Colwellia sp. M166: one gene and its partner. The protein of the gene in region 2 interacts with the protein of the main gene of each other region in a pairwise test. Links are inferred from orthologs where the notes say so. Each region holds a gene or a part of one and is shown on either strand. Other genes may lie near its edges.

Evidence for each region.
Region 1: the proteins of rlmKL (region 2) and typA interact in binary tests that used the Escherichia coli proteins (3 or more experiments, as listed by UniProt). The link is inferred for Colwellia sp. M166 from one-to-one orthologs.

Annotation. Positions count from the first base shown.
Region 1 is NZ_CP040755.1:1,963,363-1,966,317, forward strand. The notes cover bases 34-2,955. They hold typA (translational GTPase TypA), read right to left. Parts: upstream 2,443-2,955; coding sequence 625-2,442; downstream 34-624. Other genes in these bases: FGD67_RS08910 (hypothetical protein), read right to left, coding at 34-95; FGD67_RS08915 (hypothetical protein), read right to left, coding at 129-311; glnA (glutamate--ammonia ligase), read left to right, coding at 2,787-2,955. Also shown: more of FGD67_RS08910, read right to left, coding at 1-33. UniProt on the Escherichia coli protein: A 50S ribosomal subunit assembly protein with GTPase and nucleotide-independent chaperone activity, required for 50S subunit assembly at low temperatures, may also play a role in translation.
Region 2 is NZ_CP040755.1:4,400,683-4,405,326, reverse strand. Bases 929-3,927 are described here. They hold rlmKL (bifunctional 23S rRNA (guanine(2069)-N(7))-methyltransferase RlmK/23S rRNA (guanine(2445)-N(2))-methyltransferase RlmL), read right to left. Parts: upstream 3,494-3,927; coding sequence 1,364-3,493; downstream 929-1,363. Other genes in these bases: FGD67_RS19920 (glutaredoxin family protein), read right to left, coding at 1,132-1,362; FGD67_RS19925 (ATP-binding cassette domain-containing protein), read right to left, coding at 929-1,128. Outside these bases: more of FGD67_RS19925, read right to left, coding at 1-928. UniProt on the Escherichia coli protein: Specifically methylates the guanine in position 2445 (m2G2445) and the guanine in position 2069 (m7G2069) of 23S rRNA. Methylation occurs before assembly of 23S rRNA into 50S subunits.

The DNA of each region.
Region 1 (2,955 bases), 2.4 Mb from region 2 along the record:
AGAGCCGACAATTGCTTCACTTGCTTAGGCCCAGCAGCACCCTGTGCAAATAATTGATTTAGCTGCTGTAATTTTTCTAATTGCTCTGCAGACATTAAGAAATTTCCTTTTTCTTGTATCGTTAACTCTTAACTTGCTGAACGCTTTATTTCTAGAGGAAAAACCACCATTTTGCTTTTCATCATATCGCGACCATCATTGATAAACTCATCATACAACTCATCTAATTCGCGTTTTTCTAAAAATTGAGCATTATTGTCAACTGCTTTCTCAAATAGACAACTTAGTCTAGCTAGTTTGTTCGGTTCCATGCTCATCACCCTATTAATATTCATACTATTTCGAACAGTTTACAAACTTAAATATAGCAGTTAATAAACGTTCTAAAAGGTAGAAGAAATACAATCAGTGAATATAATTTTGTCTAACGAAAGCACTACGCATATAAAAATTATAACTTCATGATTTTTATATGCTAAATATAAAATTAAAAGCAGTGGAATGAAGTGGGTTAACGGCAGTTTCAGATATGTCTTACATAAACAAGCTCTGTGTTGTCATAAAGACAAAAAAAAACCATTCGAATTGCTTCGAATGGTTCTCTAATAAACGGCTGACTATGGCTTACTTAACACCACGACCTTCACGTTTGCGGTCATTCTCTTTCAAGAATTTCTTACGTATACGGATACTTTCTGGTGTTACTTCAACTAACTCATCATTATCAATAAACTCTAATGCTTGTTCTAAAGACATAATGATCGGCGGCGTTAACGTTTGCGCTTCATCAGTACCTGATGAACGAACGTTTGTTAACTGCTTACCTTTAAGGGCATTTACCGTTAAATCGTTATCACGGCTATGAATACCAATAACTTGACCTTCATAAATATCAACACCGTGACCAATTAACATACGACCGCGAGATTGTAAGTTAAAGATTGCGTTAGTTAATGCTTTACCTGTTGCATTAGCGATCATTACACCATTTTTACGTTGGCCAATTTCGCCACCCTTGTGAGGTCCGTATTCAAAGAATGTATGGTAAATCAAACCAGAACCTGACGTTAATGTCATGAATTCAGTTTGGAAACCAATTAAGCCACGGCTTGGCATGATGAAATCCATACGGATACGACCAGTACCGTCCGGTGCCATATCAGTTAGTTCTGCTTTACGAACACCCATTTTTTCCATAATAGGTCCTTGATGCTGTTCTTCAACATCAATGGTTACTGTTTCATAAGGTTCTTGTAACTCGCCATTTACTTCACGAATAATAACTTCTGGACGTGATACAGCTAGCTCAAAACCTTCACGACGCATGTTTTCAATCAAGATACCTAAGTGAAGTTCACCACGGCCTGATACTTTAAATTTATCAGCATCTTCTAATTGTTCAACACGTAAAGCAACGTTATGAATTAGCTCTTTGTCCAAACGGTCTTTGATGTTACGTGAAGTAACATACTTACCTTCTTTACCACAAAATGGTGAAGTGTTTACTTGGAAAGTCATGTTGATTGTTGGTTCATCAACAGATAATGCCGGTAAACCGACAACATCAGTAGGACAACAAACTGTATCAGATATTTTTAACTCGCCTAAACCAGTAATTGCAATGATATCACCTGCAAAACCTTCTTCGATATCATGACGCTCTAAACCTAAGTAACCAAACACTTTACCTACTTTAGCATTGTGTACGCCACCGTTTGCTAATTTAATAGTCACTTGTTGGTTTGGCTTAACAGAACCACGCGTAATACGACCAACACCGATAACACCCAAGTATGAGCTGTAATCAAGTTGAGAGATTTGCATTTGGAAAGGCGCATCAGGATCTGCAACAGGTGCTGGTACTTCTTTAAGAATAGTATCGAACAAAGGCGTCATATCTGTGCCAGTTTCGCCTTCTTCAAGCGTAGCCCAACCATTGATTGCTGAAGCGTAAACTACTTTAAAATCAAGTTGTTCATCAGTAGCACCTAAGTTATCAAACAATTCAAAAACTTGGTCCATAACCCAATCAGGTCGAGAGCCAGGCTTATCAACTTTGTTAATAACAACAATTGGCTTTAAACCTTGAGCAAACGCTTTTTTCGTTACGAAACGCGTTTGTGGCATTGGGCCTTCTTGAGCATCAACAATAAGTAGTACTGAATCTACCATTGACATTACACGCTCGACTTCACCACCAAAATCAGCATGGCCAGGAGTATCTACAATGTTTACACGGTAGCCGTTCCAGTTAATAGCCGTGTTTTTAGCTAAGATTGTGATACCACGTTCTTTTTCGATATCATTTGAATCCATCGTACGTTCTTCTAAACCGCCACGGGCGTCTAGCGTACCTGACTGTTCTAACAATTTATCGACTAAAGTGGTTTTTCCGTGGTCAACGTGAGCAATAATTGCCACATTTCTTAATTTATCTAACACAGGCGTTACTCGCTGTTACTATCGTTTATTGCTACATAAGCATATTAACGTTATAGGGCTACAATTGGGCGCGGATTATACAGCATGAGTGATAACAAATACACTACCAAGCGAAATATAACCAACAAAAATATTCTCAGTTGATATACTGCTGATGGTCAAATTAGAGCACGCGCACCACAATGTAGCGCTCAACGCACGAAAATAGTGCAGACCAATAAAAGTAAAAACATTAAAACCTTATATTTCAATGACTTTAGCTTTGGCACATTATTAGCTTAAGCAGATGCAAACAAAATTAATTTTTTGAAAATTTAAAGAACTAACTACAACGGAGACTTTCAATGTCAAATGCAGTTTTAGATTTAATTAAAGAGCATGACGTCAAATTTGTTGACCTACGTTTTACTGATTCAAAAGGTAAAGAGCAACACGTTTCAATTCCTCATCATCAAGTAACTGAAGATTTTTTTGAAGACGGTAAAATGTTTGATGGTTCTTCAATTGAAGGAT
Region 2 (4,644 bases):
CATTTTTCCGCTGGTTGCTTGTTGTTTACCCATGATCATTTTAATCAGGGTAGACTTACCGGTGCCATTCGCACCGATAAAGGCTAAACGGTCATTACGGGTGATCAATAAATCTAAATTTTTGATCACCGCTTTGTCATCAAAAGCGATAGTTAAATCTTCCGCTTCAAACACTAACTTACCTGAGCGATCACCTTGCGTGATATTCATCGTGCTTTGATTACGTACATCACGACGAGCTTGACGTTCATTACGAAGCTTCTCAAGGGCTCTTACGCGGCCTTCATTACGCGTACGACGTGCTTTAACACCTTGTCTAATCCATACTTCTTCTTCAGCTAAGCGCTTATCAAACAAAGCGTTTTGTTGTGATTCTACTTGTAAATCATGCGCTTTTTGTTCGATATATAAATCGTAATTGCCTGGGTAGCTTTTTAATATGCCACGGTCAAGATCAATAATACGCGTAGATACACCCCGAATGAATGCTCTATCATGGCTAATAAACAATATCGTACCGGCAAAATCTTTTAAAAATGACTCTAACCATAAAACGCTTTTAATATCTAAATGGTTGGTTGGCTCATCCAATAATAAAATATCAGGTGCTGTTACTAAGGCTTTCGCTAACGCTAACTTACGTAACCAACCACCAGAAAGGTCGCAAATTTTATCATCTGGATTTAAAGCCAACGTTGTCATCACAGTTTCAATACGTTGTTCATCTTGCCAAGCGTTAGCCAGTTCAAGTTGTTCTTGAACATTGGCTAATTTAGTCAGATTTTTTTCAGATGGATCTTCAGTAACATCATGAATAATACTGTGATAGCGCTTAATTAAATCCGCATTTTCTTTCACGCCCTGAGCAATATAATCAAAAACACTGATATCTGAAGACTCTGGTGGGTCTTGCTCCAACATGGCCACTTGCATAGTACTAGATTTTAGCACTTGGCCATCATCTAAGGTTTGTAAGCCCATTAACACTTTCATTAATGTTGACTTACCTGCGCCATTTCTACCGACTAAACAAATTCGTTCGCCTGTTTGTACACTCAGATCTGCTTTATCTAAGACCTTGTCTTCACCAAAGGCTAATTCACCTTGTGAAATACGAATTAATTCCATAAATTACAACAACTCCAAAATTTGTGCTTGGTCAAATGGCCAAAATAGTTTTTTGTGATCTGATAAACGCTCTAGCACCGGAATACTAATACGATACAACTCGAGCAGTTTTTCATCATCAATAATATCGACAACGCTAATCTCTTCAACAGGGATATCGGCTGTACATAGCGCTAATGCGTCATCGCATAAATGACAGCCTAAAGTGCCATATAAATTAAACTTAACCGACATCTTAATTTACCTTACGCGTGAACAACCAACTGTTGTGAATATGCTTATTACGTTGAAAATCTTTGTCGCGAGTTTTCTCGCTCATCTCTTGCACATTTAGCCCTAACGCAGCAATAGCTTCAAAATCCATTTTGAAATTACGTTTGTTATTGGTAAAAATTAATTCTCCACCTTCTGCAACCGATTTCATACCATCAGTTATTAAGCTAACGTGATCACGCTGTACGTCAAAACTTTCGCCCATGCGCTTAGAATTAGAAAAAGTGGGTGGGTCAATAAATACCACATCAAATTTTTGTTCGTTCTTCTGTAGCCATTGCAAACAATCTGCTTGGATAAATTGATACTTATGGCCGCTAAGGTTATTCAATAAGAAGTTGTCTTGTGCCCAACTTAAATAGGTATTCGACATATCTACCGTTGTTACCGTAGTTGCACCATGCAATGCTGCTTGCAAAGACACTGAGCCGGTATAAGCAAATAAATTTAATAGTGATTTGCCTTTCGATTTTTTAGCAACTATTTGACGAGTTTTACGATGATCAAGAAATAGACCAGTATCTAAATAATCCCAAAGGTTCACTTTTAGCTTTGCGCCATACTCATCAACAACCATTGATTTTTTGGTTTGCTCAACACGTTGATACTGTTCTTTACCTTTTTGTTTTGCTCGGGTTTTAATAATGACTTTATCAGTAGGAACATCAAGCACTTTAGGTGCAAAATAAACCACTTCTTGTAGTCGTTTTGCAACTTTCTCTGGCTCAATAATCGATGGCGCACTGTATTCATGAATAACCAGGTGATCACCATAAACATCAACCGCAACATTATACTCTGGAATATCAGCGTCATATAAACGATAACACTCTATTTGCTCTTGCTTTAGCCAACCTTTTAAATTTTTCTTATTTTTTAATAATCGATTAGCAAATGCCGAGTCTTTTTGTTCAAATTCAGCATTAACATTACTGCTAGAGACTTGTTTGTCATCTAAATTATAAAGTGCAAACTGACAATCTAACGGCCCGTTTTTAAACTTATAACGTTTAAAAGTCACCATTTTCATCATTGCTAATAGCTCAACATTGGCTGTTAACACCGCTACTCGCCAATTAACAAAATGAGACTTGAATTTTTGTCCTAACAAAGCAAAACTTTCAACGAGTTCAGGTAACTCACCAATTCGCTCACCATAAGGAGGGTTAAATAGGATAGTTCCTTTCGGGCCAAAGGCATTTTTTATATCGTTAGCATTTTTACAAGAAAACTCGATAAACCTTTGTACACCGGCATTTTTAGCATTTTGTTGCGCAGTTTTTAGCACCCTGCTGTCTAAATCAACACCAAATGCTTTTGTTTTTAGTTGCGTTAAACCAACATGTGAATGCTCAATAGCTGCTGACCTTGCCGCTTTGAAATCATCATTTTGATGTCCTAGCCAATAATCAAAGCCCCAAGTAGCTCTATCAATGCCTGGCGCATAGCCTGCCGCCATCAATACTGCCTCTATAACTATCGTGCCTGAGCCACACATAGGATCAACAAGCGGTTTAGACGTATCATCTAACCAACCTGAACGGGTAATAATAGCGGCTGCTAAATGTTCTTTTAACGGTGCTGCACCGGTATTCTCACGATAGCCCCTTTTAAATAATCCGCGGCCAGAGAAGTCTAAATAAATAACTACTTTTTGTTTTAACAGTCGAGCTTGAAAGCTTACTTGCGGTGAAGACTTATCTACTGAAGGTCGGTCTTCGCCTAAATCACGAAAGTGATCAACAACAGCATCTTTAACGGTTAATGCACCAAACTGACTATTTCTAATTTCATCGCTAGTGCCGACAAAATCAATAGCAAAGGTACTCGCTGCGGAAAATTGCTCAGACCAAATGATTGATTTTGCCGCTGCATAAAGTTCATCTTTATTGTTCGCATCTCCTTCGCCCAATTTAAGCAGTATGCGAGTTGATAAACGACAGTGCAAACATATATAATATGCATGCTCAATAGTTGCGTTAAAATAAACCCCTTCAGGCTTTTGAACAACATGCTCAGCTTTCAAATCTTTAAGTTCTTGTGCCAGTAATATTTCTATACCTGGAGAGGTTAATGCTAAAAATTGCTGCATAAAGGTTTTCCAATCTAATTTATGCCCGCGATTATAAACAAAGACACGTTCCACTTATAGGCATTTTACAAATTAGCGCAAACTATCTAAAAATTTATCTTGTATTCATTGCCATTTATCGTCTACAACCGCTACTTGCTTGAAATACGATTGATTTAAGCACAAAAAACAAGCAAGAAAAATATAGAACCAATAAAAGCTAAAATTAATATAAAAACAGGTTGCAAATCACTTGATGTATCCTTATTATACGCCTCGCTTTCAGGGAAGCCTCAACGGGCAATACTTTAAGTATTCTTAAGTTAGAATTTAAATAACTTGGCTTACCTAGTTTACTAGGTCATTCGGACGCGGGATGGAGCAGCCTGGTAGCTCGTCGGGCTCATAACCCGAAGGTCGTCAGTTCAAATCTGGCTCCCGCAACCAACTTATTGAAATATAACTATTTATTTATAAATAAATGTGTTTTAATAATTCTCTAACAATCTGAATTAAAATGATTATTGGCTTCTTACTATTTAACTAAAGTAAGTCATTCGGACGCGGGATGGAGCAGCCTGGTAGCTCGTCGGGCTCATAACCCGAAGGTCGTCAGTTCAAATCTGGCTCCCGCAACCAATTCTTCTAAAGAGAATTAAAACCTTTAGGGCTTCCTACTAATAGTAGGTCATTCGGACGCGGGATGGAGCAGCCTGGTAGCTCGTCGGGCTCATAACCCGAAGGTCGTCAGTTCAAATCTGGCTCCCGCAACCAACTTGTTACTAAAGTATAAATCAGTAATTCTTTTATAACAGAATCAAATAATTATAGGCTTTCTTGATATTCATTATCAAGTCATTCGGACGCGGGATGGAGCAGCCTGGTAGCTCGTCGGGCTCATAACCCGAAGGTCGTCAGTTCAAATCTGGCTCCCGCAACCAACTTCTTATAATATTCAATGAATTAACTTATTTAAGTTATATTACATTTAATAACAAACTTACCTTTTTTGTCTAAAGTAACATTCTACTCTCATTAATATTTATATATAATTTAAACACATCAATAACTTAATCTAAAAAAATTCATTATGAATTTTGCACTATATAAAGTGCCCTTACTGTACTGTAAGGTATTTTTCATCTGTCTTTAACAATAAAGCCATCAGTAAT